One region of the Clostridium sp. 19966 genome, then DNA from elsewhere that is predicted to be linked to it. Evidence: predicted binding sites of a transcription regulator. Region 1 holds the regulator's gene; each other region holds the start of a gene.
The links. Region 1 encodes LexA, which represses DNA repair genes until DNA is damaged. Its sites were predicted from a motif close to CNAACANNTGTTNG; they were not measured.
Positions count from the first base shown of each region.

Region 2: IAI10_RS23885 (DNA polymerase IV) is a predicted target of LexA. The motif match lies at 4,279-4,292, and genes of this name have one in related genera.
Region 3: IAI10_RS11710 (DNA polymerase IV) is a predicted target of LexA. The motif match lies at 1,772-1,785, and genes of this name have one in related genera.

Region 1 covers NZ_JACTOJ010000005.1:151,182-157,856, reverse strand. Annotated here, with positions in the region: gene IAI10_RS07020 (DUF378 domain-containing protein) at 16-249, opposite strand; gene purB (adenylosuccinate lyase) at 399-1,829, shown strand; gene IAI10_RS07010 (tyrosine recombinase XerC) at 2,380-3,372, shown strand; gene IAI10_RS07005 (hypothetical protein) at 3,432-3,779, opposite strand; gene lexA (transcriptional repressor LexA) at 3,957-4,562, shown strand; gene IAI10_RS06995 (methionine gamma-lyase family protein) at 4,605-5,882, opposite strand; gene hfq (RNA chaperone Hfq) at 5,952-6,200, opposite strand; gene miaA (tRNA (adenosine(37)-N6)-dimethylallyltransferase MiaA) at 6,273-6,675, opposite strand, start outside.
Region 2 covers NZ_JACTOJ010000053.1:2,218-8,892, reverse strand. Annotated here, with positions in the region: gene IAI10_RS23910 (MBL fold metallo-hydrolase) at 1-411, opposite strand, end outside; gene IAI10_RS23905 (hypothetical protein) at 817-948, opposite strand; gene IAI10_RS23900 (hypothetical protein) at 1,286-1,423, opposite strand; gene IAI10_RS23895 (HNH endonuclease domain-containing protein) at 1,420-2,451, opposite strand; gene IAI10_RS23890 (hypothetical protein) at 2,670-2,933, opposite strand; gene IAI10_RS23885 (DNA polymerase IV) at 2,952-4,202, opposite strand; gene IAI10_RS23880 (effector binding domain-containing protein) at 4,561-5,415, opposite strand; gene IAI10_RS23875 (GNAT family N-acetyltransferase) at 5,641-6,570, opposite strand; gene IAI10_RS23870 (helix-turn-helix transcriptional regulator) at 6,646-6,675, opposite strand, start outside.
Region 3 covers NZ_JACTOJ010000009.1:188,412-195,086, forward strand. Annotated here, with positions in the region: gene IAI10_RS11700 (cysteine desulfurase family protein) at 1-527, shown strand, start outside; gene thiI (tRNA uracil 4-sulfurtransferase ThiI) at 529-1,674, shown strand; gene IAI10_RS11710 (DNA polymerase IV) at 1,834-3,039, shown strand; gene IAI10_RS11715 (sigma-70 family RNA polymerase sigma factor) at 3,304-3,828, shown strand; gene IAI10_RS11720 (DUF2156 domain-containing protein) at 4,063-4,959, shown strand; gene IAI10_RS11725 (GNAT family protein) at 4,992-5,549, shown strand; gene IAI10_RS11730 (citrate/2-methylcitrate synthase) at 5,721-6,675, shown strand, end outside.

The DNA.
Region 1 (6,675 bases):
TGTTATGTTGGTGGTTTAATTAAATTTATTATGCTTTAATATGTAAAGCAGATATATTACATTTAATGCTGATAGGCCAATTACTAAATAAATTATTCTTTCTACAACAGAAGAAGCAAATCCGAAAGCATTTGCAATCTGTGCAACTATATTGAAATCATTGTTGCCTATTCCAATAAAACCCCAATTTAATGCGCCAATCAGCACCAATATAATAGTAATCTTGTCTGGCAGGCTTAATTTATACATATTTATTAACCTCCTACAGTATTAAATAAGATTATTATAATAGAATTATATTATCTATAATTGCATATAGAACTGAGTACTTTACAGAAAAAGAATTTTATTTTAAATTATTAAATACTAATATTAAAGATCATTTAAGGAGGCTAAAAATGAGAGATTTATACAATACACCGCTTAATGCTAGATATGCTTCAAAAGAAATGAGTTATATATTTTCAGATGATATGAAGTTTAGGACTTGGAGAAAACTTTGGATAGCTTTAGCAGAAAACGAAAAGGATTTGGGGCTGAATATAACAGCTGAGCAAATTAATGAACTTAAAGCTAATGCTGAGAATATAAATTACGAAGATGCTGAAAAGAAAGAAAAAGAAGTTAGACATGATGTTATGAGTCATGTATATGCCTATGGACTTCAATGTCCATCTGCTAAAGGAATAATTCATTTAGGAGCAACAAGCTGTTATGTAGGCGATAATACAGATATAATAATTATAAAAGAAGCTTTATTGCTGATAAGAAAAAAACTAATTAATGTTATAGCTGCTCTTACTAAATTTGCTGTAAAATATAAAAAAATGCCTACTCTTGGATTTACTCATTTGCAACCTGCTCAATTAACAACTGTTGGAAAAAGGGCGTGCTTATGGATTCAAGATCTTACCATGGATTTAGAAAATCTAGATTTTGCTATAAGCAATATTAAATTATTAGGCGTTAAAGGAACTACGGGTACTCAAGCTAGTTTTATGAATCTATTTAACGATGACGAGGATAAGGTAAAAAGACTTGATCAAATGGTATGCAAGAGCATGGGATTTGAAGCTTCTTATATGGTTACAGGTCAAACGTATCCAAGGAAACTTGATTCAATAGTTTTAAATACTTTATCAGAAATAGCTCAGAGTGCATATAAATTTAGCAATGATTTAAGGCTGCTACAAAACATGAAGGAAGTAGAAGAACCCTTCGAAAAAAATCAAATTGGCTCATCAGCTATGGCTTATAAGAGAAACCCTATGAGATCTGAAAGAATAAGCGCTTTATCTAGATATGTTATAGTTGATGCAATGAATCCAGCCATAACAGCTTCAACTCAATGGTTTGAAAGAACATTGGATGATTCTGCCAATAAGAGATTATCTGTTTCTGAAGCCTTTTTAGCTTTGGATGGAGTGTTAAATTTATATTTAAATATATCAGAAAATATGGTTGTCTATGAGAAAGTTATAGAGTCTCATGTAAAAAATGAATTACCTTTTATGGCTACTGAGAATATACTTATGGAAGCAGTTAAAAAAGGTGGGGATAGACAGGAATTACATGAAAGAATTAGAATACATTCTATGGCTGCTGCTTCTAGAGTTAAACAAGAAGGCAAAAACAATGATTTGATAGAACGAATTATTAATGATGAAGGTTTCAATATGAGTGAAAAAGAAATTCTTGATATCATTGATCCTTCTGAATTTGTAGGGAGAGCTCCTTCTCAGGTTGACGATTTTGTTAATGAGTGTGTAAAACCTATATTGGAATCTAATAAAGATATAATCGGCGTTCATGCTGAAATTAATTTATAAAAAATAAAATTATTAAAAATAGAATTCTCTTGTATAAGAGAATTCTATTTTTTTATAAAAAATTATAAAAGATATATATCCACAAATTGGGATTAAAATGTTTATATATATAATTTTCGTAATTATACTCAATCTGTGGATGGGAAATAATGGTATAAATATACATAAGTTATAAATGCAAAATAAATCAGCAAAAATGAAAAAAGAAATTTTCTGCATAAATAGCTTAATAAACGACAATTACTATATATAAAGTAAAAACGCGCTTTAGCAGATATTCAACATTATTTGTTTTAATAATTTTTTTACGACAACAAATATAATTTGATGATTTGTTTATTAAATTTTATAAAAGGGAATTGGGATTATAGCTGCAAAAGCAATAAAACTTAAAGAAATATGATCTATTTTACCTTAAATATACGTCGCTAAATAACCATTTAGCGACATGTGGTTGAAAAAAGTATGGAATTTATGCTATAATTAACATAGAAGCGTTTATTGATGCTCATAAAACTTTAATTATCCCCTATGGAGGTTTGGTATAAGTATGAAATATGATTTTAATATTATATCTGATACAAGGTTTCCTGAAAGAGTTATAGAGTTTGTAAATTATTTATCAACTATAAAAGGAAAGTCTCCCAATACTATAAATGCATATAAGGTAGACTTGCTTACCTTTTTTAGGTTTATGAAAATATACAAGGGTTTAGCAGACAAAAATTTAGAATTTGAAGAAATAGAAATTAACGATATAGATGATAATTTTATAAAGAAAATTAAATTAGCTGATTTATTTGCGTTTCTTTCTTTTGCTGAAAATTATAGAAACAATGGTACATATGCTAGAGCTAGAAAAGTAGCTACTTTGAAATCATTCTACAAATATTTATATGGAAAGGCTAAATTTTTAGATGAAAACCCTACCCTTGAATTAGAATCCCCCAAAATTCAAAAAAGACATCCTATATATTTAACCTTGGATGAAAGCAAAGCTTTACTTACTAAAATGGATAAAACAGATTCCAATTATGTTAGAGATTATTGCATTATAACATTGTTTTTAAATTGTGGAATGCGTTTATCTGAATTGTGCGGTATCAATATTAGCAATATAAAAGGAGATACTTTAACTATAATAGGTAAAGGAAATAAAGAAAGAACTGTATATTTAAATAATTCCTGTATTAGTGCTTTAAATAATTACATAATAGAAAGAAGCAAAAAGCAAACGCAAATTCCTTCTCAACACAAAGATGCCTTATTTGTCTCCGAAAGGAAATGCAGAATTAATAAAAGAACGGTTGAAAGAATTGTTAAAAAATATATTGGAGAAGCAGGATTGGATGAGCAAAAATATACTCCGCATAAGTTAAGACACACTGCAGCTACACTTATGTATAAGCACGGAAAAGTTGATATAAGAAGCCTTCAGATGATTTTAGGCCATGAAAATATATCCACTACACAAATTTATACTCATGTTGATGATGATAAATTGAGACAGGCTGTAAATTCAAACCCTTTAAATGATATGTAGTAGAATTATAGAGCTTAAGGCTTTTGATTTCTTAAGCTCTATAATTCTAATTGTGTGATTTATATATCGCTTTTCTTTAAATGCTTTGATATAAAAAATCCAGGAAATAACTCTTCAAAAATAGCATTGTCTTTATCTTCTAGGGTTTCGCCTAAGCCAGTTACATCTTCTATATATTCTACAGGATCAGAGTTATCATCGAACTCATCCCTTACGTCTAAAACGAGTTCCTCTTGCATAGTATCTTCTTCTATACTGTCTACTATAACTTCTCTGTAATCATCATTATTTTCTTCTAAACATTTACCACAATTATCACAAATTTTGCTGCTATCTAAATCACAGATATTACATTCACCGCAGTCATTACATAATTTATTTGAATTAAATAAACACATTTTACTCATAAAAGTATCTCCTTTTACAATATTATATATTATAAAATTAATTTATAATATCCTACACTTACAATAGTATAATGAAATAAGAACTAAATTTCAATAGAAAAATAAATAATAGAACGTAAGTTTGATATTTGATATAAATAATGTTATAATTAATTTATGATTGAGAGGTGTATTACTATGACTGAACGAAATACTAAGCAAAAAGAAGTATACGATTTTTTAAAAAAATATACCGAAGATAAGGGATATCCACCTTCAGTGAGAGAAATATGTGAAGCAGTAGAACTTAAGTCAACTTCAACTGTTCACGGTCATTTAAAAAGATTAGAAAAGAAAGGTTTAATCAGAAGAGATCCTACTAAACCAAGAGCTTTAGAGATAACGGAATTAGCAAACAGTAAAAGAGAAATGATAAATATACCTATTGTAGGCAAAGTAACTGCTGGTATGCCTATTTTAGCCTTTGAAAATATAGAAGATACTTTCAGCATACCTTTAAATTATGTAAAAAATAATAATCAATTATTTATACTAAATGTTAAAGGTGTTAGTATGATAGAAGCTGGTATTTTAGATGGAGATATGGCGATAATAGAAAAAACAGATATTGCTGATAATGGAGATATAGTAGTAGCTCTCATTGATAATGAAGCAACAATAAAAACTTTTTATAAAGAAAAAGACCATATAAGGCTTCAACCTGAAAACAAAGATTTGGATCCTATAATTGTTAAAGATTGTAAAATTCTTGGAAGGCTTGTTGGTCTTTATAGAGCATATTAACAAAAAGAAAGCTGAGTAAACTACTGCAGCTTTCTTTTTTGATTAAAGTATATTATTTAAAGCAATCATCAACCCTATTTTTACATGTTCTAGAGTTAATCCACCTTGTAAATATGCTATATAAGGTTCTCTTATTGGAGCATCGGCAGATAATTCTATGGAGGCTCCTTGCACAAAAGCGCCAGCAGCCATTATTACTTGATCATTGTACCCTGGCATATCCCAAGGTTCACATTCTACAAAAGAGTCTATAGGCGATCCCTTCTGAATACCCTTGCAAAAATTTATCAGTTTATTTTTATCGTTAAATTTTATAGCTTGAATTATGTCGCTTCGCCTATCATTGTATTTAGGCAACACCTCAAACCCTGCTAACTCAAAGAGTTTAGCGCACAGCACAGCCCCTTTTACAGCTTCTATAGATATATGAGGAGCTAAAAATAACCCTTGGAAAAGCTGTCTCATAACTCCAAAAGTTGAACCACACTCCCCTCCTATTCCGGGAACAGTCAATCTATAGGATGCTTGTTCAACAAATTCTTTCTTTCCTACAATATATCCACCTGTAGGAGCCAGACCTCCTCCAGCATTTTTTATTAATGATCCGGCCATTAAATCTGCACCTACATCTGTAGGTTCTTTTATATCTATGAATTCTCCATAACAATTATCTACGAAACAAATAACATCATTTCTTATAGATTTTATAAATTTTATGACTCCTTCTATTTGATCTATTGAAAATGATTTTCTCCATCCGTAACCAGTAGATCTCTGAATATGAATTAGTCTTATCGATGAATCGTTTAATAATTCAAACTTTATTTTATCTAATTGAAAAGTATCATTTAATAAATTAATTTGCTTATATTTAACTCCGTATTCTCTTAGAGAACCAAGCTTTTCTTTATCGCTAATTCCTATTATATTATGTAATGTATCATAAGGTAATCCTCCTATAGTCAGTAGAGTATCGCCAGGTCTTAAATTACCAAATAGAGCCGTTCCTATAGCATGAGTACCATTAACAAAATGAGGTCTAACTAGTGCGCTTTCTGTATTAAAGACTTGAGCAAAGACCTTATCTAAAGAGTCTCTACCTATATCTCCATAGCCATAGCCAGTGCTATTAGTAAAGTGTGATTCACTTATTCTTTCATCTTGAAAAGCTGCTAATACTTTTAATTGATTTAGTTGCTTTATATCATCATAGTATTCAAATTCTTCAGCTACTTCTTTTTCTGCTCTCTCAATAAGTTCTATGATTTCATTTTTTATTTTATATTTGCTTTTTAAAAAATCTTTAGTGTTAATATTCATGTTCACATACCTCCGTAACAATATTAGCATATAAAAAAAGAATAGGCAATTACAGCCTATTCTTTTTTATTATTCTATATTTTCATCTTCGTTTGTATTGTTAAAAAGTATGTTTCTTCCTGGAGTGATTGTAGATATAGCATGCTTATATATCATCATCTGCTTACCATCATTATCTAAAACCACAATAAAATTATCAAAACCTTTTACAAAGCCTTTTAATTGAAATCCATTCACTAGATGGATTGTCACTACTATTTTATTCTTTCTAGCATTATTTAAAAAAATATCTTGCAAATTGTTAGTTGTTTTATTCATTATGTTATCCCTCCAAATACCTCTTTTTTTATTAATTCTATATAATTATAAAAAATCCTTTTAATATATGAATTATTTTTTTATTAAATTTATCATGTAAGTAAGAATATCATTATCAGAACGAAAATTTTCTTTTTCTATCCAATGAACTCTGCTATCTTTTCTAAACCAAGTAAGCTGCCTTTTTGCATAGTTTCTGCTGCCCTTTTTTATAGATTCAATGGCTTCTTCAAGCGTATATTTATCATCTAAATAATATAATATTTCTTTATATCCTATACCTTTCATGGATTGCATATCTGCATTGCAATTGAAAGATTTCAATTGCTTAACCTCTTCAATAAGTCCCAATTCCAGCATTTTATCTACTCTATAATTTATGCGATTATATAAGGCTTCTCTTTTCATTGTAAGTACAAAATACAACACATCATAAGGTATATCATATTTAGCTGATTCATCAATTTCAAACTGG
Region 2 (6,675 bases), on a different contig from region 1:
TTCTTTGTTGTTATTAAAGTCATTCTCAAATTCTGTTAGCAAGCACTCATCAAATTTCATCAATTGCCTATACTCTTCTTCACTGATTCTATTTAATTCCTCTACAACTTCTCTAATACCTTTGGATCCAATTTTAGCAGCCACAGAACCAAGTATCTCTGGAAGCCAAATTTCATCAAATGTATATCCCTCTTCAAGAAGACCAATAATCCCATTAATATGATCAGAATCATAATGTGTACATATTATTAAATTAATATGCTTATCTGGTAATTTTAATTTTTCGAATAATTCTACAGTTTCTTTTTTATCGTTACCACCATCAATAAGTATTCTAATTAATTCGTCATTCTTTTTATACTCTGTAAGGAAGCAATCACCCTCCCTCACTGCTAAAGCTTTAAATATCATATCTTTCACCTTCTTATTAGTATAACTTCAAATAAATATCATTACTTTTTCACTCTTCAAAATTTCTTTATTGACACAACTCTTTCAATACTATTTTGCCGCATTTTCCTACGAATAAAGACAGATACTTACAAATCATCTTACTTTGTTGCCTTGTTCCATTTTTATATATACACTCCAATTTATATTTTAGTATGTCAAGCACCACATGAAACCTTTTAGAACCTATCATTAATAACACATTTCCTCTGCATCTGTTAAATTGTAAATTTCTTCAGTTTCCTGTAAGTTTCAGCCATCTGTACCCGTTATTATCTAGAAGCATGTTATATCTAATAGTGCCTGTCCGTACATTTTTATTTGATAACCAAGAAAATATTCAACAGATTGGCTTATGACGGCTACTCATGGTTCATATTTTCTTGCTCTTTTTTCTACATTTCTTAGGAATACTAAGCTTTGAGTTACATTAGTATATATCATAAGGTAAACTTCATCACAGACTAACAATACTCTTTCATTTCTGTCTTTGTTCATTTCCTGCCATCAGCAGGTAATAATATTAAAATATAAGTTCTTTTAATAATGTCATAATTATTTTGTAAATCATGAGTATCAAAACAAATATATCTTGTATTAGTCTTAATAGAGCTATATCCATTCCAAAGAAAAGAATCACTTCCCATTGCTATATCTTTTAAAAGCAGGCAAGGTCATCATAAGTATTATCTTAGCTTTCTTTAATTGTTTTTCCTTTGCCTTTTTATCAAACAGATTATATAAATCTAATAGCGTATGATCATCTTCATTATTAATATTGGTTATAATTATATTCAGGTTATGAAAAGTTATTATATAGCTATAAGTGTTACCCTCACACCCTCTCCACCACCATCCACCCCTGATTCCTCGCTATCTGGTGCAGTGGCAGTATGCTTTCTTTAAACTTATTTTCAAAATCGCTTTTTTCAGCATACCTGTAATAATCATAGAGCTTGTCAACTTTTATCACATTAAAATAGTCCTCCAAGCATTATCCATTCTTTTTTCACAGAAATAAGAGAAGGCTTCATATTGCAAGCTACTGAAGTCCTTCATGTATGCGTCTAAAGAAAGCAGCTTATCACTTTTGGAACTATCTATATTCTTGAATGTTGGAATTAGATTCCACAGCTCGTTATGCATCACAAAACTCCAAGGGATAAAGTGGTCTATGCTTAAACTTCCGTATTTTTCAAAGTTTATATCTACAAATTCTTTTCCTGTGTACATATCCCTTATATTTCTTTCACTTATAACAGACTTCCATAGCTTGGTAGCCTTAAGTAAGTTTCTACTGTTATTAGAAGGTGCCTCCAGCTTAAAAACTATTGCAGGCACATTAGAATTTCTTTTTTGCAAAAAGTCCGCCAGGTTATAGTAAATCCACGCCTTAATAATTTTATAATTGGAGATAAGATATTCTGCCCAGCCCTCATTTAAAATGATTTTATTCTTTTCTCCCTTTACAATCTTGTATAGGCACCTATCATCTTCAAGGGATAGCTCAGCTATAGCTCTTTCTACTTCATGCTGCTTCTTGACCTTTATTTCTTCTTTAAAAAATGGAGCAAGCAGTCTATAAGGCACCTTGTAGGTAAGTTCCTTCATTATTTTATTTAGCTCCTTGTCCTCGCAGCCATAAGCAAAATCCACTATTTTTCTTTCATCGCAATTGGCCTTGTACTGTGATTTTTCCGCTATATAATCTATAGACCTGTATAAAACATCGGACATACCAAAACTAAGCCTAAACTGCCTTATGGGATACCACGCCTTTGCAATCATTCTTGCTATTATCCTTTTAGATTCAATCTCAGTTTTGCCCTCACTAACCTCTTCCAATATTCCCAGCAGCCAATACATTTTATAGCTGGCAGACATATCCTCAAGCACCTTGGAAAAGGTGCTTGAATCCACTTTCTGGCTAGAGGGCAAGCACTCTCTTACTATTTCCTTTGATAAAAGGCTATTTATATTCAAATCAATCCTATCACTCATAACAATTCTCCAAGTCTTTTTCGTCATTGAAATCTACATTTTTATCCATAATACCATTTTAATCCCTAATCCCTGCCCCTTTAACAAAAAAAGAGAAAATCTCCAAAATTTTCTCTTTTCTCAAATTAACCAAATTTAAAATATTAAATTTTTATTTTCTCTCCGTTTCATATAATCCTGGCTAAAAAACTTGCTTTTCTGCCTTTATATACCTAAAGCTATATTTTAAATATTATCCACTTGCAGGTTTCTAATTCATATTTTAATTCAAATATGCGCTGTGTATTGTTGATTGTGCTTTGGCACCTAAATAGCCACATATAGTTACCGGCTAATTTCTCAATATGCTTTTCTATTATCCTATCTATTTTAACCACTATGGCAGTATTATCTTCCACTTCAAATTTCATTCTTAAGGGTCTAATATCCCCTTTGGCATCTGTATAGGAAATAACTTCAATAGGTTTTGCAACTACCTTCATTAATACATACACCTCTCCTTACAAAATGCTGGACATCAATGGATATTCTTCTTCACCAACACCGCCCAGCATAGGACTTAAGCCAGAATGAAGAAAACAGGACTTGATTACTGAATTATGTCCAAACTTTATCCTTATATCATCAATAGCTTTATTTATTTTTCTATCTTTTTCATAGTCAAAGGGTTCAAGCAGGGAGGTTTGGTAAAAATCATTTCCACAGAAATCTGTTACATGTACTCCTAGATGTCTTATGGGGTTGCCTTTCCATACATTATCAAACAGATAGCAAACTGCTTCATGTATTTTTCGTGTAGAATCTGTGGGCACAGTAAGTTTTTTTTGGCGGGAATAGGATATCATATCGCTTCCACGTATACTTACTGAAACCACAGTGCAGCAATTATTGGAGTCTCTAAGCCTCATGCCTACAGTTTCGCATAGTGCTAGGAGGACCTTATGCGCTGTCTCACTGTCCTCTACGTCAAAGGCTATTGTTGTACTATTGCCAATGCCTTTCATTTCTATGTGGTTGCTTTTTCTTACCTCTGAATTATCTATACCATTGGCGTAATTCCAAAGTAGTGTACCCTGGCTATTGAATTTTCTTTTTAATATAGACAAATCATAATTAGCAAGGTCGCCCACCGTATTTATATTTAGATTGTGCAATTTTGGTGCCGTTGCACGCCCCACCATAAATAGGTCTTCAACAGGGAGTATCCACAGCTTTTCTTTTATTTCCTGGGGAAACAATGTATGGATTCTATCAGGTTTTGTAAAATCTGATGCTACCTTCGCTAATAATTTATTTTGGGATATGCCTATATTCACAGTAAACCCTAGTTCTTTCTTTATTCTTTCTTGAATCTTTTCTGCTAGCTTCATATAATCAGGATATAAATGTTCCATGTTAGATAGATCCAAGAAGCTTTCATCCACTGAAAATCTTTGTATTTGCGGTGTGTATTCTAACAGCATTTCATGCATTGCTGCACTTGATTTCATATATAACCAATACCTGGGAGGAACAACTACTAATTCAGGGCATTTTATTCTTGCATTATAAAGGGTTTCACCAGTTTGAATTCCAAATTTCTTTGCTGGAATAGATTTAGTCAAAACTATTCCATGACGGCTAGCTTCAGCCCCTCCCACTACGGATGGAACAGTTCTAAGATCCAGTTTCTCACCTTGCTGCAATCTATAAGCAGCTTCCCAACTTAAATAAGCAGAATTTACATCTATATGGAATATTAATCTACTCATTTCCTCACATTCCTTTTCTTTCTACTATACATATTCTATTATAAGAACAAGTATTCTTAATATAAAGATATTTTTGCGATCGTATGTTCTTATTCTATGAAATTAATTGCCTCTGTATACTTATATCTAGATATTTATCTCTTTTATAGCTAAGAACAAGTGAATAAGTAAAAATTAAGAATTAAAAATAATTGTAAAAGCATAAGATAAAAAACGAGCAAGACACTCTACGAAATTTAACGTAAGGTGTCTTGCTTACTTATAGTTCCATTAGGATTATAGACATAAGAGCATTCTTTTTGATGATATTGTGCAAACTGTTTATTCAGATTCTATGCTTTTTACCCATATAATAATATTACTTTTTCTTTACGGGAATCCATATTTCCCCGAAACCATTCTGATGTTTCGCCAATCCGTAATACATTTCAAACTGAATGCCTTCAATTGCTTCAAACTCAGATGTAGGAAACCACTCCGAAAAAATGCGTTTCCAAGCACTCTGCATCTCACATTCAGGCACATCAAATATTGCCCATGTTGATGGAGGAACTGAGAGCCTTGTGAACCTTGAAGGGATTGATAAACCCTTGGGTAAATAATTACATAACATGTACTTAAATGTTGTTTCTGAATAGTCATACAATGCAGAAATCGTATAATTGTCATCAAAACGGCCTAAAAGATTATTGATAGTATCTGTTGTACCGTCATCATCACATCTTTTAAAAAATAATGGAACCTGATCAAATGCTTTTTCTTGATCTGTGCTAATTTCAGTGTAAACACCAAATACATCAAATGCCTCTCTTTGTTCAATACGATAATTCATTTCAGTATCTCCTTTAATTGATATTGAGAAGGTCATTTTGGGAAAGGCTTTTAGTGAAACACCAATATCGCGCGCTGATGTTGGCATTACTCCATGTAGTTTTTTAAACGCTCTGCTAAATGCTTCAGGCGATTCATATCCATACTTAAAAGCCACATCAATGATTTTAATATCACTAGTTTGCAAATCAAAAGCGGCTAAGGTCAAGCGTCTACGCCTTATATACTCAGACAGTGGCACATCAGTGATGGATGAGAACATTCTTTGAAAATGATAAGTTGAGCAGCAAGCAATTTGTGCGGCTTTATCATACGAAATTCTATCAGCCAGATTTGATTCAATGTAGTCAATAGCCTTATTCATACTGTTTAACCAATCCATTAATTTCCCTTCTTTCAAGATTCATATTATCATATTGAAGTATTTGAAACCTTGCATTTGATGCACGAAAAAATCATGTTCGCTAAAAGACTCCAAAGAACTGTCCTTCTGAGACCTTCATAAAGATTCTCAATTTCTACATCTATCCTATCTTTACAACCCCACTGATTTTTTCTATCTAACTAGTGCTTTAATACACCATTTCGAAATACTTTACAATTAGATTTATATATATTTCATAAACCTCTTTTCTTCTTTATCAATGTTAAAACCTAAATTACGGTATAACCCTATGGCTGATTCATTACTTGTAAATACCGTCAATTTCACCTTCTCACAACCCTTTTCAGACAATAAATCCATAACCTTTCCAATCATTATTTTGGCATAGTGTTTTCCACGATACTGCTCTAATACAGATACTGACTCAATTTCGGGAATATCATCTCCATCCTGATCTACCATAACAGCGCCAATTAATTTATCCCCGTCAAAGGCTCCATAGACCATGAAAAAATCTGAATCCATGTATCTAAGCAGCCTCTGCATATCCATAATGTCATCCGTAAAACATTTCCATTCCAGTTCCCTCAGATACTGTTCCTTTGCTTCCTTTGTAGCAAGGGAGAACTCACGAAATGTTATAGCTGAATCTTCGCCATTATATGAATACTGTTTAATTAAATTTATAGGTGCGCTCATGAAATACAGGCTATTATGCTCCTTATCGCCCTTTTTCAATGCAAACTCATTATATATAATTTCATTCACGGAATTGCCAACACATAATTGACACTTATGATTACTAAAACTTTTCCTTATCTCCACAGCCCTGCTATGTACAGCATCATACAGCTGATCAAGCACATCATCAACCCTCTCATATTCAGGCAGGACTCTGATGTTATAGAAAATTCGATTTTCTGCATAACTTGGTGCCTCATATGGCTGCTCACACATCACCATGACCTGCCCTTTTCCTATCAGTTTATCACCATCAAGGCAAACAAATACATTTTCCCATTGTTTATTAGTATCACCATGATACCAATAAACACCTCCCGGATATTTGCTTGATACTGTCTGCCACAAATTCCACAGTCCATTTCCATGCTTTTTTATATCAAGTTTTTCAATCGTATACCTATCACTCATTTTCGCTCTCTCCATTATATCATTGTTGTTAAAAGTCATATAACAAAAAATCCCATGTCTTTATAAGCTGCTGACTTAATGTAAGTATAAAGTAATATTGAATTT
Region 3 (6,675 bases), on a different contig from region 1:
CTAGAGGAATAGGCTTTGCATTCTTAAGAAAAGGTCTTGTGCCTAAAGCGTTGATCCATGGCGGTGGACAAGAAAAAAACTTAAGGTCAGGAACAGAAAATGTAGCAGGTGCAGCAGGACTTGCCAAAGCTGCTTCTATAATGTATTCTAACTTAGAGAATAATTTTAGTAAGGTTCTTAAATTAAAAGAATATTTTATAGAAAGCTTAGGAAGTGTAGATAATATATTGATAAACAGCTCTGCTAAGCCGGAGTTTTCACCCTACATATTAAGTGTATCTTTTCCGGGAGTTAGATCCGAAGTGCTGCTTCATCTCCTTGAAGAAGGTGATATATATGTGTCAACGGGGTCAGCTTGCTCATCTAAGGATACAAAGGATAGTCATGTGCTTAAGGCTATAGGATTAAAGGATGCAGCGGTAAAAGGTACTATAAGATTCAGCTTCAGTGAATTTAATACTGCAGAGGAAGTTGATTATACCATTGCTAAGCTTAAGGAAAGTATGAAATTTTTGAGGAGAAGATAATATGAGAAAACTTTTATTGATAAAATACGCTTCAGAAATATTTTTAAAGGGACTTAACAGAGGAAAATTTGAAGCAAAATTAAAGGACAATATAAGCAAAGTGCTTGAAGGTGTTAAATATGAATTCTTAAATGACCAGGGCAGATGGTTCATATACGGCGAAAATTTAGAAGAAACTCTTGAAAAGGTAAAGAGGGTCTTCGGAGTAGCAGAAGTATCCATAGTTACAGAAGTGGAACCTACTTTGGAGGCTATTTCAGAGCAGGCTATCATAGAAGCGAGAGAAAGTAGTGCTTCCACCTTTAAGGTTGAAGGAAAAAGAGCGGACAAGAGCTTCCCTAAAAATTCAATGGAATTGGCAGCCTATGTGGGAGGGCAAATACTTAGGAATGTAGAAGGATTGAAGGTTGACATACACAACCCTGAATGTGTGGTAAATGTGGAAGTAAGAGGAAAAGCTTATGTTTATTCTAAAAGAATAAAAGGTGAAGGTGGACTTCCTTATGGCATGAACGGAAGCACTATGCTCATGCTTTCAGGAGGTATAGATTCCCCTGTTGCTGGTTACATGATGGCTAGAAGAGGCGTTACCTTAAACTGCGTATATTATCACAGTCATCCCTACACCAGCGAAAGAGCTAAGGAAAAGGTTAAAGATCTTGCTAAAATACTCAAGAGCTATACAGGAAATGTGAATCTTTATGTGGTACCTTTTACAGATATACAGATGTCCATAATAGATAAATGTCCTGAAAATGAACTTACCATAATAATGAGAAGGTTTATGATGAGGGTAGCCTGCAAGCTTGCAGATCAATTAAAGATAGATTCCATAACCACTGGAGAAAGCATAGGCCAGGTGGCAAGCCAGACCATGGAAGGACTCATAGTTAGTACGGATGTAGCAGATAGACCTGTATTCAGACCATTGATAGCTACTGATAAGACAGATATAATGGATATTTCAAGAAAGATAGGCACCTATGATACTTCCATACTGCCTTACGAGGATTGCTGTACTATATTTGTTCCAAAGCATCCTAAGACTAAACCAAGACTTGATATAATTAAGTCTTCTGAGAGTGTATTGGAGATAGATCAATTAGTGGATGATGCTATAAAAAATATGGAAGTATACGAATTATAAATCGTAAAATGAAAAAACCCTAAGGCTAAATTAAAAGTTCCTAGGATTTTTTATTCCGCTTTAAATATCTTAAGTGTAAATAAAAATACATTGCGCTAGAATATATGTTCGTATATAATATTTATGATATATGAATTTTTATTATGGGGATGTATGTTTATGGAGAAATTATATGACCGAATTATATTTCATGTTGATGTAAATTCAGCTTTCCTTTCCTGGAGCGCTGTGGATATGCTGAAAAAAGGTGAGAAAATTGATATAAGGAATATTCCTTCCGCTGTAGGAGGAGATGAATCAACTCGTCATGGAATAATTCTGGCAAAGTCTACTTCAGCTAAAAAGTATAATGTAACTACCGGTGAATCAATATATACCGCAAGACAAAAATGTCCTCAGCTTTATTTAGTGCCGCCGGATCATAAGCTATATAGAAAATTCAGTAATGAAATGATGGAAATATTAAAGGAATACACACCTGTCATAGAGCAATATTCTATAGATGAATGCTTTCTTGATATCACAGGTATGAGAAAAACTTATAGAGAACCTCTAAAAGTGGCATATGCTTTGAAAGAAAGAATAAAAAAGGAATTGGGTTTTACAGTAAATGTTGGCGTTTCAACTAATAAGCTGTTGGCAAAGATGGCATCGGAACTAAAAAAGCCGGATAAGTTAAATACACTTTTCCCAGATGAAATAGAGGAAAAAATGTGGAAGCTGCCCATAGAAGAATTATTCATGGTTGGAAGAGCCACTGTTCCTAAATTGAAAGCTATAGGTATCTATAAAATAGGAGATTTAGCCAGCTATGATATAGACATATTGAGAAGAAAGTTTAAAAGCTATGGGAATCTTCTTTGGAATTATGCTAATGGCATAGATAATTCAAAGGTGACTCCTCAGGAGCCCTCAGATATAAAAAGTATAGGAAATTCTACAACCTTAGCTGTAGATATAAAAGATACAGAAAATGCTCGTAAAGTAATAATTTCTCTATGTGAAAGCGTAGGAAAAAGGCTTAGAGAAGCTGAAAAATTTGCAGATGTTGTACAGATATCTCTAAAAAATGATATGTTTATAGTAGCTTCAAAACAGAAAAAATTAAAATATAAAACAGACTGCACTCAGGACATTATAAAAGAAATTTTTAATTTATTTCAAGGATTATGGAAGGGGGAACCCTTAAGGTACATAGGGATAAGCGTCTCAGGTTTATCCACTTCAAAAATAAGTCAATTATCTTTTTTTGATGATGATAAAATGGAAAGAAAGCAGAAGCTAGATAAGACAATAGATGAAATAAGATCAAAGTATGGGAGTGATTCATTAGTGAGATCGAGTCTCTTAAATAAAAAGCTCTAATTAATTTTGTAATCTTTCTTAATAAAAACTTAAGAATTGTGTAATACATTTGTAGGTGTATTGTATCCATTTTGTAACAACTTATTTTTTCTTCTGATTTAAAATTATAGTATAGCAATTATACAAGATATTTATTTATATTTTATTTGTTTGTCTGACTTAGACAAATGGTTAATATTTTTAGCATTTAATATTGAAAATGCACAGAGAAATATTTACATATTTTGCGGAGATAAAATAAATAATTTTTGGGAGGAAAAATAAATGCAGTTGGTAATGGATAAGGTACAGGATAGATTGTTTGAACAATTGTATAGTGAATATAATAGAGTAGTATATAATTATATTTATATGTCAATAAAGGATCAGTGGAAGGTGGAAGATTTAACTTCCGAGGTGTTCATAAAAGTATATAGGCATAGAGATAAGATAAATGATGTTCAAAAAAGCGGTAAATGGCTCATAACAATAGCACGAAATACACTGATCGATTATTATAGAAAATCTTATAAAGAAGAGCCTTGCGAGGAAATATTCCTAGAAGGCGTAGATGAATGCGGATATGAGGATATAATAATAAAAGATCAATTCTCTTCCATAAAAAGTTTGATAATGCTTCTTCCTGAGGATGTAAGAAAAATGCTTATAATGAGATTTTATTACGGCATGAAGTTTAAAGAGATAGGCCAAAGAATGAATTTGACAGAAAATGCTGTTAAATGCAGGGTTTCCAGAACTATAAAAAAGCTGCATGATATGCTTCCGGAAGAAGAAAAAATTTGCTGTTAAATAAAAAAAACAGCAGATAAATTCAGAATATATGCAGCAATACTGAATAATGAGAGTGCAACATATTATATGGAGATAAATATTTCTGTATAAATATGTTGCATTTTTTATTATATTGCTTAAAATTAAATTGTGTTATAGTAGTGTTTTTCAAATATAATCTATTAAATACTCATAGTTTTTGTGATAGAATGAAAATGCAGATGTCTATGCGCCCATGGAAGGATGATTAATATGTTATTTAAAAAAATAAAAATAGAAGATAAAGATATTATAGATAAATATGTGGCAAAGCATAAATTTAAGACTTATGAATATTCCTTTACTACTTTATATCTCTGGAGAAATATGTGCAATGTAGAATATGCAATAGTTGATGATGTACTTATAATAAAAAAGCAGCAGGTTGGCAAAGGCGAATACTTTATGGTGCCAGTAGGCTGCGATAAAGAAAAATTGCCGGAAATAGTGGAAAAGTTAAAAGAATATAAGAGTAAGTCCTATGATATGCAAAATTTATTTAGAGATGTGGAAGAAGATTTTGTAGAAGAATTTAAGGATATTTATGGAGACAAGGTCGAATACATGGAAGATATAGATAATTTTGATTATGTATATGACACTGAAAAGTTAATTAATTTATCTGGTAAGAAGTACCACTCCAAGAAAAATCACTATAATACCTTTGTATCCACTTATTCTTATAAGATAGCTGATATGAAGGATGAAAAAGTTGCAAGAGATTGCATCGAATTTGATAAATTTTGGAATGAAAATAAAAATTCTTCTACCGCTCAGCTGGATTATGAACTAGATGGTACCATAGATTTAATTGAAAATAGGCATGCTTTAGATATAGAAGGTATGGCTGTATATGTGGATGATAAAGTGGTTGGCTTTACAATAGGAGAAAAAATGAATGAGGATATGGTAATTATCCACATTGAGAAAGGTGATTTTAATTATAAAGGTGTTTACGCATTTATAAACAAAACTTTTCTCGAAACATATTACAAGGATGTAAAATGTGTGAATAGAGAAGAGGACTTGGGTGTAGTTGGCTTAAGAAAGGCTAAAAGTTCTTATCACCCAGTAAAACTAGAAAAGAAATTTATTGTGAATATATTATAAAAAGCTGTGTTTTAAAAGGAGCTGAAATGTAGATGAGAGGTCTGTTAAAAGGAGACAAAGTAATTCTGGAAGCCTTAAGAGAAGAAGATCTGGATGTAGTAAACAGATGGTTTAATAATGTAGAGTTTTTAAGGCATTACGATATGATACCAGCAGTAACCCAAAATAAAAAAGAAGTATCTGAAATGCTTGAAGAATTTGAAAAGAGTAATGAAAGATATATATTTGGCATAAGACTGAAGGAAGACCATAGGCTGATAGGAATATTAGGCTATGATGATATAGTATGGGCCAGCGGTTCAGCGTTCCTTTTTATAGGAATAGGAGAATATGATTTTCATGGTAAGGGACTAGCTAAAGAGGCGCTAACCTTGCTCTTAGATTTTGGCTTTAGCGAGCTAAACCTTCATAAAATACAACTGAATGTGCTCCAATACAATGAAAGAGCTATAAAATTATATGAAGCCTGCGGATTTGTAAAGGAAGGAACCTATAGAGAATATATCTATAGGGACTCCCAAAGATATGATATGTATCTATACGGCATTCTTAAGACGGAATGGCAGCAAAATGCAAGAAAAAATTCATAGATTGCATAAAAGTGATAAAACTCTGTAAAATAACAATTTATTACTGCAAAAGTTGCAATGATAATAGGTTAAATATTCAATATTGTAAAAATTGATATTTTAATTCCCCAATTAGTGTGATAGAATAAGTCTATTAAAATATTGGGGAATTTTTTTATTGGGGGGCATTTTATGGAAGATAAATTATATTTAGAAAAAATTAAATACTACAGTGATTTGGCAGAAAAAAATAATTTTATAGATCAAGAATACTATTCTGCCTACAATGTTAAAAGAGGGCTGAGAAACAGTAATGGTACAGGAGTATTAGTTGGCTTAACCAAAATAGGAAATGTTCATGGCTATATAATTGATGAAGGAGAAAAAATACCTATAGAAGGAAAATTGACCTACAGAGGCATTGACATTAAGGATATAGCAGCTGGTTTCCAAAATGAGAAGAGATTTGGATATGAAGAAGTTTGCTATTTGCTGCTTTTTGGTGTACTTCCTAATGCTGAGGAATTGAAGGAGTTTAAAGAAATTCTTGGTAAGAATAGAAAATTGCCTTATGGTTTTGTAGAAGATATGATTCTTAAAGCACCTAGCAATGATATAATGAACAAGCTTATGAGAAGTATACTAGTGAGCTATTCCTATGATAAGAATCCAGATGATGTATCTGTTAAAAATGTTCTTAGGCAAAGCATTGAGCTTATAGCACAGTTTCCTAGTATGGTAGCCTACGCTTATCAGGCTAAAGCCCATTATTATGATAATAAGAGCCTATTCATACATTCTCCTCAGGAAGAATTGTCTACTGCTGAAAATATATTGTTTATGATAAGACCAGATAACAAATATACGTCAATTGAAGCGGAGATACTTGATTTAGCTCTAGTTATACATGCTGAGCATGGAGGAGGTAACAATTCCGCCTTTTCAACTCATGTGGTTTCTTCCACGGGAACTGATACTTATTCAGCCATTGCCGCTGCTGTAGGAGCATTAAAGGGTCCTAAGCATGGTGGAGCTAATATAAAAGTTATGGCTATGATGGACTATATAAAAAGCAGATTAGAGGATTGGGGAAATAAAGCACAAATAGAAAATGTGCTTAAAGATATATTGGACAAAGGTTCCTTTG